One region of the uncultured Merdimmobilis sp. genome, then DNA from elsewhere that is predicted to be linked to it. Evidence: riboswitches for the same ligand, from Rfam matches in the RefSeq annotation. Region 1 holds a riboswitch; the other holds the start of a gene.
What was found. A riboswitch is a leader RNA that binds a small molecule or an ion and turns the genes downstream of it on or off. The one in region 1 is predicted to bind ZMP and ZTP.

Region 1 (8,549 bases):
TAATGGCCACATTGTCCCGCAGGCTGCCGGCGTAGGGTACATAGGAGTCCACACCCTCCACAAAGGAAAGCTTGGCCGCGCCGCCCATGTCGTACCGCTGCCAGTTGCGGGCACGGGCAGAGCCCTCGCCCCAATACTCCTTCATAATGCTGCCGTTGATGTTGACCTTCTCAGTGGGGCTCTCGTCAAACCGGGCGAAGTAGCGGCCCAGCATCAGGAAGTCTGCGCCCATGGCAAGGGCTAGGGTCATGTGATAGTCGTAGACGATGCCGCCGTCGGAGCAGATGGGAACGTAGACGCCGGTCTCTTCAAAATACTCATCCCGGGCCTTGGCCACGTCGATGAGGGCGGTGGCCTGTCCGCGGCCGATGCCCTTCTGTTCCCGGGTGATGCAGATGGAGCCGCCGCCGATGCCGACCTTGATGAAGTCAGCCCCGGCTTCGGCAAGGAAGCGGAACCCTTCCCGGTCCACCACATTGCCTGCACCCACCTTGACGGTGTCGCCGTATTTGCCGCGGATAAAGTCCAAGGTGCGTTTCTGCCATTCGGAGAAACCCTCGGAGGAGTCGATGCACAACACGTCAGCGCCGGCTTCCACCAGGGCGGGGATCCGCTCCTCATAGTCGCGGGTGTTGATGCCCGCGCCCACCATGTAGCGCTTGTGGCTGTCCAGCAGTTCCAAAGGGTTCTCCTTGTGGGAGTCATAGTCCTTGCGGAAGACCATATACATCAGGTGGCCGTTGTCGTCCACGATGGGCAGGCTGTTGAGCTTGTGGTCCCAGATGATGTCGTTGGCTTCCTTCAAGGTGGTGGCGGGGCCGGCATAGACCAGGTGGTCCATCCCAGTCATAAACTCGCTGACCTTGGTGGAGGTGTCCATCCGGCTGACCCGGTAATCCCGGCTGGTGACAATGCCCAGCAGTTTGCCGGTGGCGGTGCCGTCCTCGGTGACGGCCATGGTGGAGTGGCCGGTCTTCTGCAGAAGTTCCAGCACATCGGCCAGGGTCTGGTCGGGCTTGATGTTGGAGTCGCTGACCACAAACCCGGCCTTGTAGGACTTGGCCCGGGCCACCATAGCGGCTTCGCTTTCAATGGACTGGGAGCCGTAGATAAAGGACATGCCGCCTTCCCGGGCCAAGGCGACGGCCATTCTGTCGTCGGAGACCGACTGCATGATGGCGGACACCATGGGGATGTTGATGGAGATGGCGGGTTCCTCCCCCTTTTTGAACTTGACTAGTGGGGTTTTCAGGCTGACATTGGCAGGGATGCACGCGGCGGAGGAATAGCCGGGCACCAACAGATACTCGCTAAAGGTGTGGGAGGGCTCTTCAAAATAAAACGCCATAAGTTACGCTCCTTTGCATCTGATGTGGGGATCTATCTGGATGGAAAATCATATAGAGTAGAATTGTATCTATTATAGCACACTTTGAAGCAAAGGGAGCAGGGCGAACTGCCAAAATCTAGAGGGATTTTGCAGGGCTTTTTGCAGAATTTTGCCGGATTGTCCCGAATAAAGAAACCCGGGCGAGGAAATTTAGGTTCTCCGCCCGGGTTTTGACACAGAAAAAGGGGTTACAGGGGAATGGATCGGCACTTGCCGCAGCTTTCTGCAATGGCCAAGAGAGGCCCCATTCCTTGAGGGGACATTTCGGGGACATCCGCCAAAGGGAAGGGAATGCCCAGCTCCTGGTACTTGGTCAGGCAGAGCTTGCGAAAGGGGAGAAGCTCCAGCTTTTCCAGGTTGGGGTATTCTCCGGCCTTGGCGGCCAGCTCCCGGATGTGCTCTGGGGAATCGGTGAGGCCGGGCACCACCACGTGGCGCACCCAGAGGGGGATCTCCATCTCCTGGACCAGGTTCAAGAAATCAAGGGTATGTTGGTAGCTGCCATGGCACCGCTGACGGTATGCCTCCTCTGAGAGAAATTTGATGTCGCAGAGGACCAAATCGGTGTGGAGCAGTACCTCCCGTGCCTTTTGCAGGTTGCCTGCGCCGCTGGTGTCCAGAGCGGTGTGGAGGCCCATGCTGTGAAGTAGGCGGAACAGTTCCGCTACAAATTCCGGCTGGGCAAGGGGTTCCCCCCCGCTGACCGTCACCCCGCCACGCTTGAGGTAGGGCCGGTACCGGGCGATCTGCTCTGCCACCTGGGTGGGGGTATAGGGGGTGCCGCCGGCGGGATCCCAGGTGTCGGGGTTGTGGCAGTACTGGCAGCGCAGGGGACAGCCCTGCAAAAAGACCACATAGCGAAGGCCAGGGCCGTCTACCGCCCCCAGGGACTGGAAGGAGTGGATTCTTCCGGTGTTTTCCATGGTTTTCCCCCGTTTCTACATGGCTTGGTGGAATGTGCGGGCGATGACCTCCCGCTGCTGTTCCCGGGTCAGCTTGTGGAAGTGGACCGCGTACCCCGACACCCGGATGGTCAGGTTGGGGTAGTTCTCCGGGTGGTGGTAGGCGTCCACCAATGTCTCCCGGTTCAGGACGTTGACGTTGATGTGGTGGGCCTTTTGGGCGAAGTAGCCGTCCAGAAGGTCGCAGAGGTTGCGGCAGCGCTCCTCCTCGGTTTTGCCCAGGGCGTCGGGGACGATGGAGAAGGTGTTGGAGATGCCGTCCCGACAGAGGTTGTAATCCAGTTTAGCCACCGAGTTGAGGGAGGCCAGGGCGCCGTTTTTCTCCCGGTTGTGCATGGGGTTGGCGCCGGGGGCAAAGGGCTCTCCAGCCTTGCGGCCATCGGGGGTGGAGCCGGTTTTTTTGCCGTACACCACGTTGGAGGTGATGGTCAGGATGGATAGGGTGTGGGTGGCATCCCGGTAGGTGGGGTTCTGTTTTAGGGCGTTGTAGAACGCCTCCACCTGCTGGCAGGCGATGGAGTCCACCCGGTCGTCGTCGTTGCCAAAGGCGGGGTAATCGCCCTCCACCACAAAGTCGGTGATCAGCCCGTTTTCCCCGCGGATGGCCCGCACTTTGGCGTATTTGATGGCGGAGAGGGAGTCAGCCAGCACGCTCATCCCCGCGATGCCAAAGGCCATGTTGCGGTGGACCTGGGTGTCGTGGAGGGCCATTTGGGTCTTTTCATAGGCGTATTTGTCGTGCATGTAGTGGATGACGTTCATGGTGTTGACATAGAGACGGGCCAGCCAGTCCCGATAGGGGGCCATCCGGGCCAGGACCTTGTCATAGTCTAGGATCTCCTCCTCGTAAACCGGCCCCTCCGGTCCCACCTGGATGCCGTACCGCTCATCCTTGCCGCCGTTGAGGCTCATGAGCAGCAGCTTTGCCAGGTTGGCCCGGGCCCCGAAGAACTGCATCTCCTTGCCCAGCCGCATGGCCGAGACGCAGCAGGCGATGCCGTAATCGTCCCCGTAGATGGGGCGCATCAGGTCGTCGTTTTCATACTGGATGGAGTCGGTGTCGCAGGAGACCTTGGCGCAGTACCGTTTAAAGGATTCGGGCAGGGCCTCGCTCCACAAAATGGTCAAGTTGGGTTCGGGGGCGGAGCCAAGGTTGTATAGGGTGTGGAGCATCCGGTAGGAGTTTTTGGTGACCAGGGTCCGGCCGTCCTCCCCCATGCCGCCCAGGGATTCGGTGATCCACATGGGGTCGCCGCCGAACAGCTCGTTGTAGGCGGGGGTGCGCAGGTGGCGTGCCATCCGCAGCTTCATGACAAAGTCGTCCATGATCTCCTGGGCCTCTTCCTCCGTGAGGGTGCCGGCAGCCAGATCCCGTTCAAAATAGATGTCCAGGAAGGTGGAGACCCGGCCAAGGCTCATAGCGGCGCCGTTCTGCTCTTTAATGGCTCCCAGGTATCCGAAATAGGTCCACTGGACAGCTTCCCGGGCGTTCTGGGCAGGCAGGGAGATGTCATAGCCGTAGAGTGCGGCCATCTCTTTGAGCTTGCCCAAGAAGTTGATCTGTTGGTATAGCTCCTCCGAAAGGCGGATGGTGTCGGTGTCCATGACCTCCAAAGAAAGTTGCCGCTTGTCCCGGCGCTTCTCCTCCATCAAAGCGTCGATGCCGTAAAGGGCCACCCGGCGGTAATCCCCGATGATCCGGCCCCGGCCGTAGGCATCGGGCAGTCCGGTGATGATGCCGCAGTGGCGGGCGGCTTTGGTCTCGTCGGAGTACACCCGGAACACCCCGTCGTTGTGGGTGGTGCGGTACTGGAATTCATCTTCCACCTTCTGGGAGAGCTGATAGCCGTAAGCCTCACAGGCTTCCCGGGTCATGCGAAGGCCGCCGAAGGGGTTGACCCCCCGCTTGAGGGGCCGGTCGGTCTGAAGGCCCACAATGATCTCTTTCTCCTTGTCCAGGTAGCCGGGCTTGTAGGCGGTGAGGGAGGAGACGGTCTGGGTGTCCACATCCAGCACCCCGCCGAACTCCTGCTCCAGCCGGAACAGGCCCTCCAGTTTGTGCATCAGGCTTTTTGTCCGATCTGTGGCAGGGGTGAGGAAGCCTTCATCCCCCAGATAGGGGGTGTAGTTCTGTTGGATAAAATCCCGCAGGTCGATCTCCTGCTGCCAGTGCCCGCCTTTGAATCCCTTCCAAGCTGCAAATTCCATGGTGATGCTCCCCTTTCTTTTGACAGGTGCCCCGGCTGCCAACCGGACAAAACAAAAAGGGCAACACAGATGGTGTATCCATCCATGTTGCCCAGGCAGCCGGCGTAAACCCAATCCCCTGCGCCGCCCTGTGGTTTTGTCCACTTATCTGCCAGTGGCGAAGAGGTGTTTTGTTGTAGCCCCAGTATAGAACGAAAAGGAGAAATTTGTCAAGTATTTGTCAAAAGTTTGGAGAATCCCCTGGCCTGGCAGAGATAAAATGAGAGGTTTTTGGAGAAAAGAGCGAATTTTTGTGTAAAACATTGATATACAGGAAAAAATGTATGGCTGCTGTGATATCCACTTTTTGGAAGCTCACTGATGGCAAAGAGGGGCCGCGCTGAGGCAAGAAACGGCTTGCAAAAACAGAATCCCCTAGATAAACGGTTTGTCTCAAAGGGAAAAGGCGGGGTATTACCCAATCAGAATGCGGACAAAATGGAACCAAGATCTATCACTTTTTGAAATAAATTTTATCTCCTCTGCCCAGGAAAAAATCGCCGGGATTTCACCCTTTGAAGGGGTAATTCCACGGTTTTTGCCCATCCTAAAGAGGAGGTGAAAACATATGGAATCCTTATGGAAAAAGACGGTGGAACTGCCCCGCCAACGGGTGCTGGGACAAGATTTACAAGTGCAATGCGCCATTGTAGGCGGGGGCATGGCGGGGCTGCTGACTGCACTTTTCCTCGAGCGCAATGGGGTGGAGGCAGTGGTGCTGGAGGCGGACCGGGTGGCAGGCGGCCAGACTGGCAACACCACGGCCAAAATCACCGCCCAGCACGGCATGATCTACCACAAACTGCTGGATACCCTAGGCCGGGAAAAGGCCCAGCAATATGCCCACGCCAACCAACGGGCCATTGAGCAATACCGCCAGATCGCCGGGGATTTGGGGATTTCCTGCTGGATGGAGGAGCTTCCCGCCTACCTGTATTCCCGGTTGGAGGAAGAGCCTCTGCGCCGGGAGGCAGACGCTGCCAAATCTTTAGGCTTTGATGCAGCCTTCACCATGGATACCACCCTTCCTTTTCCGGTGGCGGGGGCAGTCCGGTTTGAAAATCAGTCCCAGTTCCATCCCCTGGAATTTCTCCAGGGGATTCTGCCGAAGCTGACGGTGTATGAGGAAACACCGGTCCTCTCAGTGGAGGGGGATGCCTTGGTCACTCCAGGAGGGCGGGTCACTGCGGAGGAGATTGTCTTTGCCACCCATTACCCGTTCCTCAACCTGCCGGGGATGTACTTTGCCCGGATGCACCAGGAGCGCAGTTATGTGATCGCCCTGGAAGGTGCCCAAAAGCTGGATGGCGTCTATTATGGCGTCGATGAAGAGGGAGGCTGGTCCATGCGCAACGCAGGGGAATATCTCCTCCTGGGCGGCGGCAACCACCGCACGGGGGACAACCGATCCGGGGGGAAATACCGCTCCCTCGCCGATGCGGCAAAAGAATTCTGGCCGCAGAGCCGGGAGGCAGCCCGCTGGTCCGCCCAGGACTGCATGACCCTGGATGGGGTTCCCTATATTGGGCAGTTTGCCGAATCCACCCCCAATTGGTATGTGGCCACCGGGTTTGGAAAATGGGGAATGACCCATTCCATGGTGGCGGCCCAACTGATTTCCGACCGGATTCTAGGCCGGGAAAACCCGGATTGGGAGGTTTTTTCCCCCCAGCGGTTCACCCCAGGCGCCTCGGCTAAAACCTTTTTGGAAAACGGCCTCCAAGCGGTCAAAGGCCTGGGCAGCCAGCTTCTGGAACCGCCGCGGGCTCTGCTCAAGGATTTGCAGCCTGGCCACGGCGGCATCGTGGAGTGGGGGGAAGAGAAGGTGGGTGCTTACCGGGATGAGGCAGGGGAGGTCTTCCTGGTGTCCACCCGCTGCCCTCATCTTGGATGCCAGCTGGAGTGGAATCCCGATGAAAAAAGCTGGGATTGCCCCTGCCATGGTTCCCGGTTTGACTACAAGGGCAACCGGATCGATGGCCCAGCCCAAACCGGCCTCCACCGGGGATAAGGCCTTCGGAACGCAATTGGAAAAAGAATCTCCCCATCTGTATATGCAGATGGGGAGATTTGTTAATCTAAGAAGGTGAGAAATGCCTCCGCCTGTTTGCGCAGGCGTCCTTCCTGGCTCTCGGTGAGGGAAAGGCAGTTGCTTTTGAACGCCTCGGGAGACAGGGGGATCCCGGTGCGGGGGACTGCCATCATCTTCATGCCCAGGACAGAGAGAAGCATCATCAAATGGTCCTGGACGCAGGCGGTACCCGCAGCTCCGCCAGCCCCGGAAAAGGTGACTGGTTTGCCAAAGAGGCAGGTTGCTTCCCCAGGCTGATTGGGACGGGAGAGCCAATCCAGCAGGTTTTTCAGAACACCGGGGAGGCTGTGGTTGTATTCAGGGACAAAGAGCCATACCCCATCCGCCCGGGAGACTGCCTCCCGGACCTGCGCCACCGGCAGCGGCACAGGGAATTCCATATCCTGATTAAAAAAGGGAACCTGCGTGTAATCGAGAAACGCGACCTCAGCCCGTTCCCCCAGCATTTCCTGGGCCAATTGGGCCAACTGCCGCTGGAACGATTCCTTCCGCAGGGAGCCAATTATCATTAAAATCCGCTTTTGGTTCATACAGCCAACCTCCATATCCATCCATTCTCAGACCAGCATGGGCGATTTCCCCCAATTCTATTCGGAAAAATGGGGAGGCCCCACCGGCGAAAGCGGCATGAAACGCAGCTTATCCCCTTTTGGGCCACTACGATATCCATTGTACTGTCGTAGGGGGAAATTGTCAAACGGAAGAGGGCTATTGGCGGCACTTTTCCTGGTATCCTTCCCCCCAGTCCCACATGGCGTCCAGAATGGGTTTGAGACTATACCCCAAATCGGTCAAGGTGTACTCCACCCGGGGTGGAACCTCGGCATAGACTGTCCGTGTGAGGAGGCCGCTTGCCTCCATCTCCCGCAGCTGGGCAGTCAACACTTTTTGAGAGACGTGGCCAATGGATTTTTTCAGCTCCCCGAACCGTTTGGTCCCGGGCAGGAGGTCCCGCAGGATCAGGACCTTCCACTTGTCGCTGATCAGGGATAGTGTGGTCTCTACTGGGCAGGCGGGCAACTGGGTGGCAGTTCTTTCAGACATGGAATCATCCCCTTTGTAAATCCAATAGTATCATTTTGGTACCTACAGTACAAAATTATGCTTACTTTACATAATTACTCTATGGATTTATTATAAAGGCAGCAGGGGGAAAAAGCAAGCCCCAAGCAAACCCATTCCAAGGAGGTACAAATCATGAATGAAGCAATCGCCTTTCTGCGGGAAAACCCAGTGCAGTATCTGGCAACCGTTGGCCGGGACGGCAGGGCCAAATGCCGCCCCTTTATGTTCGCCGGGGAACTGGACGGCAAATTGTGGTTCTGCACCAACAACCAAAAAGATGTCTACCGGGATATTGTGGAAAACCCCTATGTGGAAGTATCGGTGGCAAGCCCTGCTTACGCCTGGATCCGGCTCAGCGGCAAAGCCGTGTTTGAAGACAGCCGGGAGGCCAAGGAGATGTGTATGGGCAACCCCATTGTCAAAAGCCAGTACCAGACCGCAGACAACCCAATTTTTGTGGTGTTCTACTTGGAAGAGGCCCGCGCCGTACTCGCTGACTTCTCCGGGAACCCACCTCGAGAGTATCAATTTTAATCTAAATAGTAAAATGGATTAAAAAATATCCAAATTGTATAGTTTTGCCGCGGCGACCACAATGGGGGAAGTTCCCTTATTGCGGCAGCCCCAGCCCAACAACTCCCCCCTCCAACTGTGGAGGGGGTTTTTCTACTGGCGCATCTCCTCCGACGGGGAGAGGGCGTCGTTGAGGGCTTCGGTCATGTGGTGGAGAAATGCGGTCATCTCTCGGGTGACCGGCTTGTCCTGATGAGCAATCCACCCCAGTTTCATGGCG
Region 2 (8,549 bases), on a different contig from region 1:
CGTCCTCTGCCAGCGGTATGGGGTGGATGCTATCCGCTACTTCCTCCTGCGGGAATTCCCCTTTGGGTCGGATGGTGTGTTCTCCAACGAAGGGCTGATCACCCGCATCAACTCCGATCTGGCCAACGACCTGGGCAACCTGGTTTCCCGCAGCGTTTCGATGATTGAGAAATACTTCGGCGGCACCCTGCCAGAGGAGCGCCAGGCTGATCCCCTGGACGATGAGCTGATCGCCATGGTGGGTGGCCTTCAGGCCAAATATGAGGAGCAGATGGAGAAATACGCTTTCCAGAACGCCCTCATCGAGGTGTTCAAGGTGGTGAGCCGCGCCAACAAATATGTGGACGAGACCGCCCCCTGGGTCCTGGGCCGGGATGAGGCCAACAAGGCCCGCCTTGCCACCGTGCTGTACAACCTGGTGGAGACCATCCGGGTGTGCGCCATCCTGCTGACCCCCTTTATCCCCTCTACCACCCCCAAGATTTTTGAGCAGATCGGCGCTGGGGAGGAGATCAGCCAGTACGCTTCTGCCGGGATCTTTGGCCTGCTGCCAGTCAACGTCACTGTGAAGAAAGGGGAGACTCTGTTCCCTCGCATTGATATGGCGAAAGAACTGGCCGAGCTGGAAGCGGACCGAAAAGCCAAAATGGAGGCCGCTGCAAAGGCTGCTGCTCCCAAGGCAGAGAAGAAAGAGGAGGCCGGGGTGGTTTCCCTCATCGACATCGACGACTTTGCCAAGGTGGAACTGCGGGTGGCCCAGGTGACCGCCTGCGAACCAGTTCCCAAGGCGGATAAGCTGCTGAAACTCCAATTGGATGACGGTATGGGCGGCCGCCAAGTGGTATCTGGCATCGCCAAGTTCTACACCCCAGAAGATTTGATCGGCAAAAAGCTGGTGCTGGTAGCCAACCTGAAGCCCGCCAAACTGCGGGGTGTCCCCTCTGAGGGGATGATCCTGGCGGCCGACTGCGGCGAGGAAATCAAGGTCCTATTTGTGGATGGCGCCATCCCCTGCGGCTCCAAAGTCCGCTAGGAGGGCTGGGGAAATGGTTCATCACATCTTCGACTCCCACGCCCATTATGACGATGAACGGTTTTGCGAGGACAGAGGGGAACTTCTGTCCTTGTTCCCTGCTGCGGGGGTTTGCCGGGTGCTCAACGCCGGCTGCAATTTAGAAGCCAGCCGGGCGGGCATCGCCTTGGGGAGGGAATACCCCTTCCTCTACTCGGCGGTGGGTTGCCACCCAGACGCGGCGGATGAGGTCACCCCTCAAAGCCTTGCCCTCCTGCGGGAACTTGCCGGGGAGGAAAAGGTCAAGGCCATTGGGGAAATTGGCTTGGATTACCACTATGAGGACATCCCCCGCCAGCGGCAGATCCCCGCCTTTGAGGTCCAGCTCCAGCTGGCTGGGGAACTGGATATGCCGGTGATCATCCACTCCCGGGAGGCGGTGGAGGACACCATGCGCCTGCTGAACCAGTACCGGCCCAAAGGGGTGGTCCACTGTTTCTCCGGCTCGGTGGAGACCGCCAAAGAGGTGCTGCGGCTGGGGATGTACATCGGGGTCACCGGGGTCATCACCTTTAAAAACGCCCGCCGCATCCGGGAGGTGGTGGAGTCTGTCCCCCTGGACCGCCTTCTCATTGAAACCGATTGCCCCTACATGGCCCCGGAGCCCTACCGGGGCAAGCGGTGCGATTCCACTATGCTGCCCCGCATGGCCGAGGCCATCGCCGCCATCAAGGGGATCACCGCCCAGGAGGTGGCTGACGCCACCTGCCGCAACGCCTGCCGGCTTTTTGACATCCCTCTGCCGGAGGGTTTGGGCGAATAACTGGAAATACAAATTGTATTATTTAAAACTAAAATTATAAATTTACCTCAGCCGGTCTGAAATTAGATAATATATAACGATAATAGTACATTTTGTATATTTATTTTCTTTGGTCGGCTCCAATTTGTGAAAATCCCCCGTTCTTTCTTTTGGAAAGAACGGGGGATTTTAGCTTAGTGGTGGAACAGGCGGACGCCGGTAAAGGCCATGGCGATGCCGTACTTGTCGCAGGTGGCTATGACGTTGTCATCCCGCACCGAGCCACCGGGCTGGGCGATGTAGGAGACGCCGCTCTTGTGGGCCCGCTCGATGTTGTCCCCAAAGGGGAAGAAGGCGTCGGACCCCAGGGAAACGCCGGTGAGCTGGGAGAGCCAGGCGGCCTTTTCCTCCTTGGTGAAGACGGCCGGTTTTTCGGTGAAGGTATTCTCCCAAATACCGTCGGCCAGCAGGTCCATGTACTCATCGGAGATGTAGACGTCGATGGCGTTGTCCCGGTCGGCGCGGCGGATGCCAGGCCGGAAGGGCAGGGAGAGGACCTTGGGGTTCTGCCGCAGGAACCAGTTGTCCGCCTTGTTGCCAGCCAGGCGGGTGCAGTGGACCCGGGACTGCTGCCCGGCCCCCACGCCGATGGCCTGGCCATCCTTGGCGTAGCAGACCGAATTGGACTGGGTGTACTTGAGGGTGATGAGGGAGACAATCAAATCCCGCCGGGCCTCATCGGGGATCTCCTTGTTCTCGGTGACCAGGTTGGTGAGCAGCTCTGCGGTGATTTTGGCGTCGTTGCGGTGCTGTTCAAAGGTGATTCCGAAAACGTCCTTGCTCTCCACCGGGGCGGGGACATAGCTGGGGTCGATTTGCAGCACTGTGTAGCTGCCTTTGCGTTTGGCTTTGAGGATGGCCAGGGCCTCCTCAGTATAGCCGGGGGCGATGACCCCATCGGAGACCTCCCGGTTGATGAGGGCGGCAGTCTCCTTGTCGCAGACATCCGAGAGGGCGGCGAAGTCCCCGTAAGAGGACATCCGGTCAGCGCCCCTCGCCCGGGCATAGGCGGTGGCTAAGGGGGAGAGGGGCTTGTCGTCCACAAAGTAAATCTTCTTGAGGACATCGCTCATGGGGACGGCCACTGCGGCCCCGGCGGGGCTGACATGTTTAAAGGATGCAGCGGCGGGCAGGCCGGTAGCCTCCTTCAGTTCTTTGACCAGCTGCCAGCTGTTGAGAGCGTCCAGCAGGTTGATGTAACCAGGGCGGCCGTTCAGCACGGTGATGGGCAGGTCCGAGCCATCTTTCATGCGGATTTTGGCCTCCGGTTGGTTGGGGTTGCAACCGTATTTCAGCGCGAGTTCATTCATGGGGGAAATCTCCTTTCAGATGACAAAAAAGCCGGCCATCCGGGCAAAATCGCCCAGACGGTCGGCTCTCTTCAATCCTACTCCCTGTGGGTGCTCCCACATTCCGTCAGTCATAGGACCGGTACAAGGTTTAGTATACACGCCCAGCCTCTGGCTGTCAACCAGTTAGCCGGGGATACCCATGCCGCTGCTGGCGTTGTTGGTAGGCAGGTCGCGGATGGCAACCAAGTTGTAGCCCCCCTTGACTTTTTTCATTACATACAGCATGTATTTGTCAGGGGTGGGCTCGTATTTGGTCCCGGAGAGGTCGCTGGTCCAGGCATTGCCCGGCGGCAGATACCCCACGGTCAGGGTGTAGGTGTCGCCCTTTTTGGAGATTTTCTCCACCTTGGGGGTATAGTATCCAACCTGGGCGGCTATTGGGATCTCATAGACGTTGCTCTCCGTGTTGAGGGTATAGGTGATGTTGAGGTCTCCGAAGGATTTGTGCTCCAGCTTGATGTCGGGGCCGAACAGCTTGGCGCACTCCACGTCCACATCAGAAACCGGCACCATCAGAAGGCCATTGTCGCTGTAGACGTAGCTGTCCCGCTTGTCGCTGTATAAAGCTGACCAGAGGGAATACTGCAAAATGGCAAGGGGATCGGCCTCCGCTGGGGATTCAAAAGGGACTGGGTCAAACATGAGGACGGGAAGCAGCATCCGCTCAAACTTGGCCTTTTCCTTGGAATTGTCCAGGACTTGCTGGGTCAGGTTGATGGACAGCATCCCCACCGTTGCCAGGCCGATGACGGCCAGCACCAGGAAGAGGGCGCCCAGCGGGGCTGCACGGCGGTTTTTTCGCCGCCTGGGCTGGGGCATAGGGGTAGTACTCGACATAACAATTCTCCCGTTTGGCTAACGGATCTGGCCGTCGCCAAAGATGATGTATTTTGTGGTGGTCAATTCCGAAAGGCCCATGGGCCCGCGGGTATGGAGCTTTTGGGTGGAGATGCCAATCTCCGCGCCGAAGCCGAACTCGCCGCCGTCGGTGAACCGGGTGGAGGCGTTGACATACACCGCAGCCGAATCCACCTGAGAGAGGAACTGCTGGCTGTGGGCATAGCTTTCGGTGATGATCGCTTCCGAGTGGTGGGTGGAGTGGCTCTCGATGAAGGAAATGGCCTCATCAATCCCCGAAACCACTTTGACGGCTAGGATATAGTCGTTGTACTCGGTGTAGAAATCCTCTTCGGTGGCGGGCTTGGCGCTGGGAAGGATGGCACAGGTCTCGCTGCACCCGCGGATCTCCACCCCGGCATGGGCGAGGGCTTCGGCCATCTGGGGCAGGAAGGCGGGGGCGATAGCCCGGTGGACCAGCACGTTTTCCACCGCATTGCAGACCGAGGGACGGCTGGTTTTGGCGTTGTCGATGATGCTGGCGGCCATGTCAAAGTTGGCGCTGTCGTCCACAAAGATAAAGCAGTTGCCAGCGCCGGTTTCGATGACTGGGACGGTGGCGTTCTCCACCACCGATTTGATTAGCCCCGCCCCGCCCCGGGGGATGAGGACATCCACATAGCCGTTCAGGCGCATGAGCTGGGCAGCGGATTCCCGGGAGGTGTCCTCCACCAGCAGGATGGCATCCGGGCTGATGCCTGCCCCGGCGATAGCCTGACGCATGATGCCGGCCAAAGCCTTGTTGGAGTGGATAGCCTCCTTACCGCCCCGCAGGATGCAGGCGTTGCCGGATTTAAGGCAGAGGACGGCAGCATCTACCGTTACATTGGGCCGGGATTCAAAGATGATGGCCACCACGCCCAGAGGTACTTTTGTTTTGGAGATGCGAAGGCCGTTGGGCCGGGTAAACCCGGTTTCCACCTTGCCCACCGGGTCTTCCAGCTTCACCACCTGCCGCACCGCATCGGCCATGGAGCGTATGCGGGACTCGGTGAGGGTGAGCCGGTCGATCATCGCCTCGCTGATGCCAGAGGAGCGGGCGGCGGCGATGTCTTTCTGGTTGGCGGAAATGACCATCTCCATATTATCACAAAGGGCGTCTGCAATCGCAAGTAAGGCGTTGTTTTTTGTCGCAGTGGGGGCAATTTTTAAGCCTCGGGAGGCTGCTTTTGCCCGTTTTCCTAGCTGAATCATTTTATGCTTCCTCCTACAAAATGGGTGCCGACCTCTTTGCCCTCCATCAGATCATAGAGCAGGTCGGGGTTTTCCCCTTGTATAATGGCCATATCAATCCCCTTGGAACAGGCGATCTGGGCGGCGTGGATTTTGGTAATCATCCCGCCGGTGCCCCGGTTGGATCCCGCTCCGCCTGCGATGGAGAGGATGGAGTCATCAATGGTTTCCACCCGGCGGATGAGGGTGGCATTTGGATCTTCATGGGGGTTGGCGGTGTAGAGTCCATCAATGTCGCTCATTAGGATAAGGGCATTCGCACCCACCAGGGTGGCCACAATGGCGGAGAGGGTGTCGTTGTCGCCGAATTCAATCTCCTCTACCGCTACGGTATCGTTTTCGTTGACCACCGGGATCACTCCCATCTCCAGCAGCCGGTTAAAGGTGTTGACCACGTTTTCGGTCCGTTTTTCCACCTCCACAATGTCCCGGGTCAGCAAAACCTGGGCAACATTGTGGTTGTATTCGGCAAACAGCTTGTCGTAAAGGTACATCAGCTCGCATTGTCCGACGGCCGCCGCCGCCTGTTTGGAAGGTGTGTCATGAGGTCGCTCTTTCAGGCCCAGCTTGCCGACGCCAACAGCCACCGCGCCGGAGGATACCAGCACAATTTCTTTGCCGCTATTGCGCAGGTCCGCCAAAACTTTGACCAGCTTTTCTACCCGGCGGATGTTGATCATGCCGGTTTCATAGGTCAAAGTGGAGGAACCCACCTTTACTACAATTCGTTTTGCGTCCTGAAAAGATGCCATGTCACACACTTCCTCACAAACTTTCTTACTTTTCCCCAGCCCATACCTTGGCGGGAACAGGGAAGGGAATGGAGTTATTATAGCATATTGCGCAGGAACTTTCATCTATTCCGCCGAAAATTCACCCAAATTTCGCATTTGCATGAGGGAAGGGCGCATAGATGAGGTGCCATTTGGAATCGAGCTGGGGGAGTTTATGGGGGATCTACCGGGATACAAAAAGGCCCTGTGAACCAAGTTCACAGGGCCTTGGGGAGTGGGGTTAGAGGGAAGGCCGGACAGGGGTGCCGGTCTCCGGCAGGGGAACCGAGGTGGGGAGATCGTCTTGGTTCTCCTCCCAATCCTTCCAGCTCTCCTCCTGCATCCGCTGGATCATGCCAAAGAATGGGTTGAGGTCGTCCATGCTGACCTTGCCTTTGGAGATGTCGTCCAGCTTAATGGTGTTGGAAGAATCGCTGGGGAAGGCAATCTCGCCCACCTTGTTGATGTTGGAGAGGGTAGCGCTGTATTTCATTGTCATAGGTGTGTCGTACAGGCTGAATTTCAGCTCGAACTCCGAAGCGGAGAAGAAGCCGTCTTTGCCGATGGTGGACTGGCCCTTCAGGGAGGTGATCTCCATCTTCTCAATCATCTCGCAGTAGCTGTCCATCTGTTCGTCGTAGGCGGTGGCGGCTTCCTCCCGCATAGAGGCCCAATCCTCTTCGGTGAAATCCTCGGCAAAACCGTATTCCTCCCAGGTCTTCTTTTGGGATTGGAAGGATTGTTCAATGGATTTTTCCCGTAATTCCGGATTTTTCAGAATTTTATCCACCAGCACATCAGTGAGGAAGGATTTGGTTGCAGCGCCGTCCAACTCAAAAGAGGCAACGATATCCGACCCCTTTTTGTTGATCTGGAGGGATTCCCCCATCTGCTCGTAAAGGCTCTTGCTCTCCTGGGAGACCAAGTCCTGCAGGGACTTCATCTCTTCAGGATTGTAGATATTGAACAGCTCTGACGGCATTTGGACGTATTTGGCGACGATGGGCATTTTGACAAGGGCATCCTCCCCTTTTTTGTAGAGCTCCATCTTCATGCCGATGTCCATGAGGCTGAAGTCATATTTCACCGCCATGTCATAGGTTTCTAGGCTGACATCGCCTTCCAGCTGGATGTCCATAAAGGTATAAGGGGAGCCTTCATTGTCCATCACCAGGGAAATGGCTGCAACTTCATGGGCGTTTTTGACCTCACTGTTTCGTTCCAAAGCGCTGAAAAACGCATCTTTGGGGTCAGTGGCCTTGCAGCCTGCAAACACCAGCAGCGTGGCAAGCAGCAGTGCAAACGTTTTTTTCATATTGGATTTCCTCCTTGCATCCGAAAATAGGATGGCTGTAAGTAGTGGTGTACTTCTTTCAGTATAGCGGATTCCCTTTGTTTTTACAAGGGAAGGTGCGGAAAAAGTGACAAAATACACTGAGAAATGACGGCTTCTTTTGACAGGGGAATCGAGGCACGGCCCCTCCCATTTTATAGGGAGTTGTGTTACAATGTTTCAAGATCAACTTTGAGAATAGCTTAAAATCGCAATTGGCAAATACCCCGGTTGGAGGGATCTCACCCCAGTCGGCCACCGAAAAGGAGGATATTTTGTGAAAAAGAGCATTGGTATTTTAGGCGGCATGGGCCCTATGGCCACGGCCGACCTGTTTCAAAAGATCGTCGCTTTGACCAAGGCGGATTCGGACAACGATCACATCCGCATTTACATCGACAACAACCCCCAGATCCCCGACCGCACCACAGCGATTTTAAAGGGCGGGGAGGACCCGGTTCCCCAAATGCTGGATGCCCTGCGCCATTTGGAAGCCTGCGGCGCAGACTGCATCGTCATGCCCTGCAATACGGCCCACTACTTTCTGGACCGGCTGCAGCCGGAGACAAAAATCCCCTTTATCAGCATATTGGAGTCTACTGCTAAGGCTTGTGCGGCTGCACACCCAGGGAAGACCGCTTGCATCCTGGCCACCACCGGAACCTTGTGCACCGGGATTTATGAGAAGGCCCTCTCCCAAGAAGGGGTCGCCTATCTGCTTCCGGGCGACCGCCATCGGGAGATTCTCATGGATGGGATCTATCGGATCAAAGCGGGGGAGCGGCTGACCGATCCCGCGCCTTTCCAAGGGATGCTGGAGGATCTGCAGGCTGCCGGGGCGGATTACTTTATCTTGGGGTGCACCGAACTGCCGTTGGCGGTGGAGCAGCTTTCCCTTTCGGGGAGCTTTGTTGACCCCACCTTAGAGCTGGCAAAAGCGGCCATCCGTTTTTGTGGGGGCGAAATCAAATAACACTATCTTCAAAGCTTGTGTTTTCTATAGCCAAATCAGCTGACATTGATAATTTCAATATTTGCTGACAACGGGCCGGAAGGCTGTTATCCTTTTTCCTGTGTGGGACGATTG

Region 2: linked by a shared signal. The riboswitch ahead of RDQ42_RS00970 (phosphoribosylaminoimidazolecarboxamide formyltransferase) and the one ahead of pflB (formate C-acetyltransferase) in region 1 are both predicted to bind ZMP and ZTP.

The regions. Positions count from the first base shown of each region.
Region 1 is NZ_CABRJC010000014.1:44,204-52,752, forward strand. Features, by position in the region: gene RDQ42_RS07715 (IMP dehydrogenase) at 1-1,348, opposite strand, end outside; gene pflA (pyruvate formate-lyase-activating protein) at 1,579-2,313, opposite strand; gene pflB (formate C-acetyltransferase) at 2,329-4,560, opposite strand; ZMP/ZTP riboswitch at 4,643-4,729, opposite strand; gene RDQ42_RS07730 (FAD-dependent oxidoreductase) at 5,168-6,610, shown strand; gene RDQ42_RS07735 (NADPH-dependent FMN reductase) at 6,673-7,221, opposite strand; gene RDQ42_RS07740 (helix-turn-helix domain-containing protein) at 7,400-7,735, opposite strand; gene RDQ42_RS07745 (pyridoxamine 5'-phosphate oxidase family protein) at 7,889-8,290, shown strand; gene RDQ42_RS07750 (LysR family transcriptional regulator) at 8,423-8,549, opposite strand, start outside.
Region 2 is NZ_CABRJC010000001.1:200,112-208,660, reverse strand. Features, by position in the region: gene metG (methionine--tRNA ligase) at 1-1,033, shown strand, start outside; gene RDQ42_RS00975 (TatD family hydrolase) at 1,047-1,835, shown strand; gene RDQ42_RS00970 (phosphoribosylaminoimidazolecarboxamide formyltransferase) at 2,009-3,184, opposite strand; ZMP/ZTP riboswitch at 3,229-3,308, opposite strand; gene RDQ42_RS00965 (hypothetical protein) at 3,350-4,063, opposite strand; gene RDQ42_RS00960 (glutamate-5-semialdehyde dehydrogenase) at 4,082-5,317, opposite strand; gene proB (glutamate 5-kinase) at 5,314-6,108, opposite strand; gene RDQ42_RS00950 (DUF6612 family protein) at 6,371-7,444, opposite strand; gene RDQ42_RS00945 (aspartate/glutamate racemase family protein) at 7,740-8,435, shown strand.